Linked DNA regions of Desulfocurvus vexinensis DSM 17965. The protein of the gene in region 3 interacts with the protein of the main gene of each other region in a pairwise test. Links are inferred from orthologs where the notes say so. Each region holds a gene or a part of one and is shown on either strand. Other genes may lie near its edges. The genes, in order: G495_RS0114985, grpE and groL.

Evidence for each region.
Region 1: the proteins of groL (region 3) and G495_RS0114985 interact in binary tests that used the Escherichia coli proteins (3 or more experiments, as listed by UniProt). The link is inferred for Desulfocurvus vexinensis DSM 17965 from one-to-one orthologs.
Region 2: the proteins of groL (region 3) and grpE interact in binary tests that used the Escherichia coli proteins (3 or more experiments, as listed by UniProt). The link is inferred for Desulfocurvus vexinensis DSM 17965 from one-to-one orthologs.

Annotation. Positions count from the first base shown.
Region 1 is NZ_KI912582.1:86,260-89,192, reverse strand. Bases 41-2,819 are described here. They hold G495_RS0114985 (ABC transporter ATP-binding protein), read right to left. Parts: upstream 1,919-2,819; coding sequence 1,163-1,918; downstream 41-1,162. Other genes in these bases: G495_RS0114980 (MlaE family ABC transporter permease), read right to left, coding at 1,929-2,699; G495_RS0114990 (MlaD family protein), read right to left, coding at 41-1,117. Also shown: more of G495_RS0114990, read right to left, coding at 1-40. UniProt on the Escherichia coli protein: Part of the ABC transporter complex MlaFEDB, which is involved in a phospholipid transport pathway that maintains lipid asymmetry in the outer membrane by retrograde trafficking of phospholipids from the outer membrane to the inner membrane.
Region 2 is NZ_JAEX01000006.1:139,783-142,663, reverse strand. The notes cover bases 1-2,727. They hold grpE (nucleotide exchange factor GrpE), read right to left. Parts: upstream 1,790-2,727; coding sequence 1,211-1,789; downstream 1-1,210. Other genes in these bases: hrcA (heat-inducible transcriptional repressor HrcA), read right to left, coding at 1,808-2,727; dnaK (molecular chaperone DnaK), read right to left, coding at 1-996. Also shown: more of hrcA, read right to left, coding at 2,728-2,839. UniProt on the Escherichia coli protein: Participates actively in the response to hyperosmotic and heat shock by preventing the aggregation of stress-denatured proteins, in association with DnaK and GrpE. It is the nucleotide exchange factor for DnaK and may function as a thermosensor.
Region 3 is NZ_JAEX01000018.1:51,185-54,230, forward strand. Bases 65-2,956 are described here. They hold groL (chaperonin GroEL), read left to right. Parts: upstream 65-637; coding sequence 638-2,275; downstream 2,276-2,956. Other genes in these bases: groES (co-chaperone GroES), read left to right, coding at 298-588; G495_RS0111835 (rubrerythrin family protein), read right to left, coding at 2,535-2,956. Outside these bases: G495_RS0111820 (phosphate/phosphite/phosphonate ABC transporter substrate-binding protein), read right to left, coding at 1-15; more of G495_RS0111835, read right to left, coding at 2,957-3,029.

The DNA.
Region 1 (2,933 bases), on a different replicon or contig from region 3:
TATGGGTCACGGTCTCGGTTTCGCGGGTGCGGCCCTCGGGGTCGGCCACCACGCCCAGGATGTAGTAGTGGTCCTCGGAGGGTTGCAGGGTCAGGTCGAGGTAGGACTTGACGTTGCCGCTGTCGGCCAGCACCTCGGAGCGGAAGTCCAAGGTGGTGCGGAAGGTGTCCTGCTTTTCCAGGTATTTGTTGATGCCTTCCAGGGCCTTGTCCAGCTCCTTGGAGGTTGTGTCGTCGTTGATGAGCCGCCCCAGGGAGCCCTTGCCCTCGTCGATCTTGGTGGCCACGCTCTCCAGGGAGGCCACGGCCTGGCGCAGGTCGTCGCCCATTTCCTGGTCGTTGATCATCCGGCCCGCCGCGCCCTGGCCCTCGTCGATCTTGGCCATGACGGAGTTCACGCGCTCAAGGGTCTGGCTCATCTGGGCCGAGGCGGCCTCGAAGTTGGCCACGATGTTGTCGATGCCGTCGCGGTTGGCGCCGCTGATATGGCGCAGGTCGCCGGAGAACTCGCGCAGGTTCTCCACGATGAGGTTCACGCTCTGCACGTTCTGCTGGACCATCTGGTTCAGGGTCACGGTCAGGTCGCGCAGGCTGTCGAAGGTCAGGCGCAGGTTCTGCTCGCCCTGGGGCCCGCTGAAGACGTTGGACACGCTCTTGGCCACCAGCCCGATGTCGTCGGCGATCTGGCCGACCTTCTGGAAGAGCACCTCCAGGTCGGCGCTGCGGTCCGAGCGGGTGAGCACGCCGCCAGCGGCCAGCTCGGGGGCGTCGGGGCTGCCGCCCGACAGGTCCACGTACTTGTCGCCCAGCACCCCGCGCGACTTGATGCTGGCCACGGTGTCGGCGGGCACCTTGACGGCCCTGGCAAGCTCCAAGGTCAGCCGGGCGCGCCCGTCTTCCAGGGTGATGGCCCGCACCCGGCCCACCTCGATGCCCGCCACCTCCACCGGGGAGTCGGCCTTCAGGCCGGTGACGTTGTCGAAGTAGACCACCAGCTCGTAGGTGCCCCGGGTAAACAGCGCTCCGCTGCCCACCTGCAGCGACATGAACGCCAGCCCCACCAGGGCCAGGAACACGAATACGCCGACCTTGATCTCGGTGCCTGTCTTGAAGGCCATGTTCGTCACTCCGCGTTGCGCGGGCCGGCGCTCCGGTCCCGCTCCTTAAGCTATGGTGATCGGCCCCCTGGCCTCGCCCCGGATGAACTGGCGCACCACCGGGTCCGCGCTGTCGCGGATGGCCTCGGGGGGGCCGCTGGCGATGATCCGGCCATCGTACAGCATGAACACCTCGTCGGCGATGGAAAACGTGGCGCGGATGTCATGGCTGATGACCAGGCACGTCGCGCCGAACTCGCCGCGCGTCTGCAAAATAAGCTCGTTGATGTTGGCGGCCATGACCGGGTCCAGCCCCGAGGTCGGCTCGTCGAAGAGCACGATCTTGGGGTCCAGGGCGATGGCCCGGGCCAGGCCCACGCGCTTGCGCATGCCGCCCGAAAGCTCGCCGGGCATCTTGTAGCCCATGCCCGCAAGGCCCACGGCGGCCAGCTTGGCCTGCACCACGGCCTCGATTTCGCGCCGGGGCAGCCCGCTGTGCTCGGCCAGGGGGAAGGCCACGTTCTCGGCCACGGTCATGGAGTCGAACAGCGCGCCCTCCTGGAAGAGCATCCCGAACTTGCGGCGCACCGGGGCCATCTGGCGCTCGGAGAGCGGCACCGTGTCCTGCCCGTCCACCAGCACCTGGCCGCTGTCGGGCTTCATGAGCCCGATGACGTGCTTCATGAGCACGGACTTGCCGCCGCCGCTGCCCCCGATGACCACGCTCACGCTGCCCGGGCGCACGGCCAGGTCCAGCCCGCGCAGCACGTGCTGCGGGCCGAAACTCTTGTGGATGTCGCGCAGTTCGATGATCGGGTCCATGTCGCGCCTTCTACATCATGAGCGAGGTCAGTATGTAGTCGCTGGCCAGGATGAGCACCGAGGCCAGCACCACGGCCTGGGTCGTGGCCCGGCCCACGCCCTCGGCCCCGCCGGAGGTGTAGAATCCCTTGTAGCAGCCGACAAGCGCCAGGATCACGCCGAAAACGGCGGCCTTGGCCAAGCCGTTGTAGATGTCGGACAGCTCCACCAGCTCGTAGATGCGGTTCATGAAGATGCCGCCGTTGATGCCCAGCATCTTCACGCCCACCAGATAGCCGCCCAGGATGCCCACGAAATCGGAAACCACCGTGAGCAGCGGCAGCATCACCAGCCCGGCCACCACGCGCGGAGTCACCAGATACTGCACGGGGTTGATGGCCATGACCGTCAGCGCGTCCACCTGCTCGGTGACGCGCATGGTGCCGATCTCGGCGGCAATGGCCGACCCGGCACGGCCGGTGACCATCAGCGCGGTGATCACCGGGCCCAGCTCGCGGGTCATGGACAGGGCCACCGTGGCGCCCACCAGCCCCTCGGCGGAGAACAGCCGGAAGGCGTGGTAGGTCTGCAAGGCCAGGACCATGCCGGTGAACAGCGAGGTGAGCAGGACCACGAACAGCGAATTGACGCCGACGAACTCCATCTGGCGGAAGAACAGCCCGATCCGCCACGGCGGACGAAACAGGGAGAGCGTGGCCTCCCACAGCAACAGCGCCATGCGCCCCGATTCGGCCATGGCTTCGAGAAACCCGCCGCCAAGCCACGCGAAAAACCGTGTCATCCGCGCCCGACTCCCGATGCGCCCCCCTGGCGGAGGCGTGCCGCTTGTGTCCAGAATTTCCCTTGCGCCCCCGGGCCACGGCCCGGAGCCCCCAAGGAACCACCTCGCTTACCATCAATCCCCGCGTTTTGCCAGCGGCAAGCACGCCCCCTCCCCGCCGGGGCAGCCTCGCCCACCCGGCGGCTTGACGAATCCCGCCGATGGGATACACTTCAATAGGCTGGGAAATATTCC
Region 2 (2,881 bases), on a different replicon or contig from region 3:
CACGACCTCGTCGATGTCGGCGGGCGAGAGCCCGGCGTCGGCCAGGGCCTTCTTGCAGGGGCCCACGGTGCGCTCCACCAGGTCTTCCACCAGCTTTTCCAGCTTGCCGCGCGAGATCTTGACCAGCATGTGCTTGGGGCCGGTCTGGTCGGCGGTGATGAAGGGCAGGTTGACCTCGGTCTCCTGCGCGGTGGACAGCTCCTTCTTGGCCTTCTCGGCGGCCTCCTTGAGGCGCTGCAGGGCCATGCGGTCGGCGGACAGGTCGATGCCGTTCTCGCGCTTGAACTCGCCCACGAGGTAGTCGATGACGCGGTGGTCGAAGTCCTCGCCGCCCAGGAAGGTGTCGCCGTTGGTGGCGCGGACCTCGACGACGTTGTCGCCCACCTCGAGGATGGAGATGTCGAAAGTGCCGCCGCCCAGGTCGAACACGGCGATCTTCTCGTTGGCCTTCTTGTCGAAGCCGTAGGCCAGCGAGGCCGCCGTGGGCTCGTTGATGATGCGCTTGACGTCCAGGCCCGCGATGCGGCCCGCGTCCTTGGTGGCCTGGCGCTGGGAGTCGTTGAAGTAGGCCGGGACGGTGATGACCGCCTCGGTGACCTTCTCGCCCAGGTAGGCTTCGGCGTCGGCCTTGAGCTTTTGCAGGATCATGGCCGAAATTTCGGCGGGGCTGTAGGTCTTGCCCGCGATCTCCACGTAGGTGTCGCCGTTGGAGTGCTTGACCAGCTTGTAGGGGCACGAGCCCTTCCACTTGGCGATCTCGGGCTCGTCGAAGGCCCGGCCCATGAGCCGCTTGATGGCGAAGACGGTCTTTTCCGGGTTGGTCACGGCCTGGCGTTTGGCCAGGTCGCCCACCAGGCGTTCCTTGTCCGTGAAGGCCACGATGGACGGCGTGGTGCGCCCGCCCTCGGGGTTGGTGATGCACTTCGGGTCCTTGCCTTCCATGATGTAGACGCAGGAGTTGGTGGTCCCGAGGTCGATGCCGATGATCTTGCCCATGCGTGCTCCTCCTGATGCGAAATATCGTAGGGGGTCAATCGAAAGCGCGGCCTGCGCCGCGCCGCTGTTTGCTGGGAATGGATGTAAGGCCGTGATTGCGGTTGTAAAGAGGCGGGTGCAACTTTTTTCACCTGGGCCGGGCGGGTCGGCGCGGGGCGAAAAAAAGCCGGGCGCGCGCGGCACCCGGCTTTTGGGGCCCAAGGGGCCGTGCGGGCTATTGCCCGGCGTTGACCATGACCTTGGCCGGGCGCAGCAGGCGGCCGCTGAGCTTGTAGCCGCGCTGGAGCACGCGGGTCACGGTGTTGGGGGCCAGGTCGTCGCGCTGGTCCTGACCCACGGCCTCGTGCAGCTCGGGGGTGAACTCGGCCCCGGCCTCGCCCACGGGCACGAGCCCGTTGGCCGCCAGGGCGTCCAGCAGGGCCTTGCGGGTCATGTCCACGCCCAGTACGAAGTTTCTGGCCGCCTCGTCCTTTGGGGCGTGCTCCAGGGCCAGGTCCAGGTTGTCCAGGGCGGGCAGCAGGTCGGCCAGGACCTTCTCGGAGGCGTACTTGCGGTGCTCCTCCTTTTCGCGCTCCAGGCGCTTGCGGGTGTTGTCCAGCTCGGCCAGGGCGCGCAGGCGGTCGTCCTCGGCCTGGGCGGCCACGGGGCAGGCCGGGCAGAGGCGGTCGCGGCACAGGGCCTGCAATTCGTCGGCGGTGAGTTCGAGCTCCACGGCGGCGGAGGCGCCGTCCGCAGCCTCGGGGGCGGCGGGGGCCCCGTCCAGGAGGGGGTCCTGCGTGCTGTCCTTGGTCATGGTCGGGGGATCCTTTGTTCAGTAGCGGGTTTCCAGCAGTTCGGTGAGCATGCGCGCGGTGAAGTCCACCACGGGCACGACCTTGGCGTAGTCCATGCGCAGGGGGCCGATGACCCCGATGACGCCCCGGGCCGCGCCCGCGCCGCCGTAGGGTGCGGACACCAGCCCGTAGTCGCCCGCGCCGGGGCCGGGCTCGGCGGCGGCGAACCTGATGCGCGCGCCCCCGGCCTCCATGGTGCGTTCCAGCAGTTCCAGCAGGCGCTTCTTGTCATCGAGCATGCGCAGCAACTCGCGCAGGGCCTGGGCATCGGAAAATTCGGGCTGGCCCAGCAGGTGCAGGGCGCCGTCGCAGAACAGGTCGCGCTCGCCCAGGGGCGCCACGGCGTCGCGGGCCAGGGTCAGGGCGCGGGTGTACAGCCGCGAGAGCCGCCTGCGGGCCCCGCCCAGTTCGGCCAGGATGCGCGCCCGGGCCTGGGAGAGGGTCTGCCCCGCGTAGTGGTGGTTCAGGTAGTTGCCGTAGGCCGTGAGATCGTCGCGGGTGATGGCCTCGTCCACGTCCACCAGCCGGTTCTGGATCACGCCGCCTTCCAGCACCAGCACGGCCATGGCCGTGCGCGGGCGCACCAGCACGAAGTCGATGCTTTTCCAGCGCACGTCGTTGCCTTCCGGCGCCAGGACCATGCCCATCTGCCGCGCGTGGGCCGAGAGCAGCCGCGAACAGTGGCGCAGCACGGCGGACAGCTCCGCGCCCGCGCTGCCCAGGCCGTCGCGGATGTCGCGCTGCTCGCTGTCGGCCAGCGCGGCCCGGGCCGGGGCGTTGCGGAAATAGTGGGCGAAGGCCTTGGGCGTGGGCACGCGCCCGGCGGAGGTGTGCGGCTGCTCCAGGTAGCCCGCCTCGGCCAGCTCGGCCATGGTGTTGCGCATGCTCGCCGACGACAGGCACAGGCCGCTGGCCTTGGCCACGGCGCGCGAGCCCACAGGCCGGGCCGTGCCGATGTAGGCCTCGACGATGGTCGTCAGGACCGTGTGCTGTCTGGGCGTGAGCTGCATGTCGGGCCCCTCCTTGCTGTGCGGGGCTTTGCCTTTGCGGGT
Region 3 (3,046 bases):
CATGCGGGAACTCATATCCCGAAAATCCGGCAATTGGTACCCCAAAACGGAGGGCGGTCCGTCGCCCGTGGCTCGCGGTGCGTGGCCTCCGGGCGCGGCCCCGGGCGGGTGCGCAGAAAAATGCGCCCCCGGGTGTTGACACCCGCCCTAGGTGTCTTATCACTCTCCCCGAAGCCCGTCGCCGGTTGGCATGAGCCTTTCCGGTCGCGGGCGATCAGGTGCCATGGGCTGGCACTCGCAACCCGGGAGTGCCAAAGCCGCAACCAGCCACTCCTTAAAATCATTCGGAGGATAGTCATGAAACTGAAACCGTTGAACGACCGCGTCCTGGTCAAGCGTCTGGAGAGCGAAGAAGTCACCGCCGGGGGCATCATCATCCCCGACACCGCCAAGGAAAAGCCCATCAAGGGCCAGATCGTGGCCGCCGGGCCCGGCAAGCGCGACGACGCGGGCAAGGCCATTCCCATGTCCGTCAAGGCTGGCGACTTCGTGCTGTTCAACAAGTACGCCGGAACCGAGGTCAAGATCGACGGCGTGGAGCACCTCGTCATGCGCGAGGATGACATCCTGGCTATCATCGAGAAGTAACCCGCCCGTTCCCGATTTTTCCCACTTTGCATGAACAAGGAGAAACGACATGTCCGCTAAAGAGATCCTTTTCGACGCCAAGGCGCGCGAGAAACTGAAGAAGGGCGTTGACAAGCTGGCCAACGCCGTCAAGGTCACCCTGGGCCCCAAGGGCCGCAACGTGGTCATCGAGAAGTCCTTCGGCTCCCCGATCATCACCAAGGACGGCGTGACCGTGGCCAAGGAGATCGAGCTGGCCGACAAGTTCGAGAACATGGGCGCCCAGATGGTCAAGGAAGTGGCCTCCAAGACCTCCGACGTGGCCGGTGACGGCACCACCACGGCCACCATCCTGGCCCAGTCCATCTTCACCGAGGGCGTGAAGCTCGCCGCCGCCGGGCGCAACCCCATGGCCGTGAAGCGCGGCATCGACAAGGCCGTGCTGGCCCTGGCCGAAGAGCTCTCCAAGATCGCCAAGCCCACCCGCGACCAGAAAGAGATCGCCCAGGTCGGCACCATCTCCGCCAACAACGACGCCACCATCGGCAACATCATCGCCGAGGCCATGAACAAGGTCGGCAAGGAAGGCGTCATCACGGTGGAGGAGGCCAAGGGCCTGGACACCACCCTGGACGTGGTCGAGGGCATGCAGTTCGACCGCGGCTACCTCTCCCCCTATTTCGTCACCGATCCCGAGAAGATGACCTGCGAGATGGAGGAGCCGCTGATCCTCATCCACGAGAAGAAGGTCTCCAACATGAAGGACCTGCTGCCCGTGCTGGAGCAGACCGCCAAGATGTCCCGCCCGCTGGTGATCATCGCCGAGGACGTGGACGGCGAGGCCCTGGCCACCCTGGTGGTCAACAAGCTGCGCGGCACGCTCCAGGTCTCCGCCGTCAAGGCCCCGGGCTTTGGCGAGCGCCGCAAGGAGATGCTCAAGGACATCGCCATCCTCACCGGCGGCCAGGTCGTTTCCGAGGACCTGGGCATCAAGCTGGAGAACATGACCGTGGCCGACCTGGGCACCGCCAAGCGCGTGGTCATCGACAAGGAGAACACCACCATCGTTGACGGCGCCGGCAAGAGCGAGGACATCAAGGCCCGCGTGAAGCAGCTGCGCGCCCAGATCGACGAGACCACCTCCGACTACGACCGCGAGAAGCTCCAGGAGCGCCTGGCCAAGATCGTGGGCGGCGTGGCGGTGATCAACGTCGGCGCGGCCACCGAGACCGAGATGAAGGAGAAGAAGGCCCGCGTCGAGGACGCCCTCAACGCCACCCGCGCCGCCGTGGAAGAGGGCATCGTGCCCGGCGGCGGCGTCGCCCTGGTGCGCTGCGCCAAGGTGCTCTCCAAGATCAAGCCCGCCGACGACGACGAGCTGGCCGGCGTGAACATCATCGCCCGCGCCATCGAAGAGCCCCTGCGCATGATCGCCAACAACGCGGGCATGGAAGGCTCCGTGGTGGTGGAGAAGGTGCGCGGCGGCAAGGACGGCTTCGGCTTCAACGCCGCCACCGGCGAATACGAAGACCTGATCAAGGCCGGTGTCATCGACCCCAAGAAGGTCACCCGCACCGCCCTGCAGAACGCGGCCTCCGTGTCCGGCCTGCTGCTGACCACCGAGTGCGCCATCGCCGAGAAGCCCGAAGACAAGCCCGCTGCCCCGGCCATGCCCGGCGGCATGGGCGGCATGGGCGGCATGTACTAGGCCCCCGCGCGCCTTACCCCGGATGATCAAAGGCCGACCCGCAAGGGTCGGCCTTTTTGTTTGCCTGCGGGGGAGGGAGCTGCGGCGGGCTTTCCCCGCCGCGCCGTCCGGGCCGCGCGGCGAAGGGCCCCCGGGGCGGGCGCACGGGGCCGGAGCAGGCCCCGGCGGAGCGCCCCGGGGGCCTTCCCGGGCCGAAAAATGGGGCTGCCTTCGCCAGCGAAGACAGCCCCGTTTCCAGGCAAAGCGGAAGCCGGAACGCCTAGTCCACCTTGAAGAAGGCCTTCTTGGCGGCCTTGCACACGGGGCAGGCGTCCGGGGCTTCGTGCTCGACGGTGTGGCCGCACACGGAGCAGACGTAGTATTCGGCGGGCTCGGGGTTGTCCAGGGTGTCCAGGGCCTTGCGGTAGAGCTTGGCGTGCACGGCCTCGACCACGTTGGCGAACTCGAAGGAGCGCAGGGCGGCCTTGTGGCCTTCGGCCTTGGCGTCCTCGATCATGGGCGGGTACATCTCCTTGAACTCGTGGGTCTCGCCCTCGATGGCGGCCTTGAGGTTCTCGGCGGTGGTGCGGATGGCGCCCAGGGCCCGCAGGTGGGCGTGGGCGTGCACGGTCTCGGCGGCGGCGGCGGCGCGGAACAGGCGCGCGGCCTGGGGGTGGCCTTCCTTGTCGGCCTTCTCGGCGAAGGCCAGGTATTTGCGGTTGGCCTGGGATTCGCCGGCAAAGGCCTCCATCAGGTTCTTCTCGGTCTTGCTCATGGTCGCTCCTTGCGGGT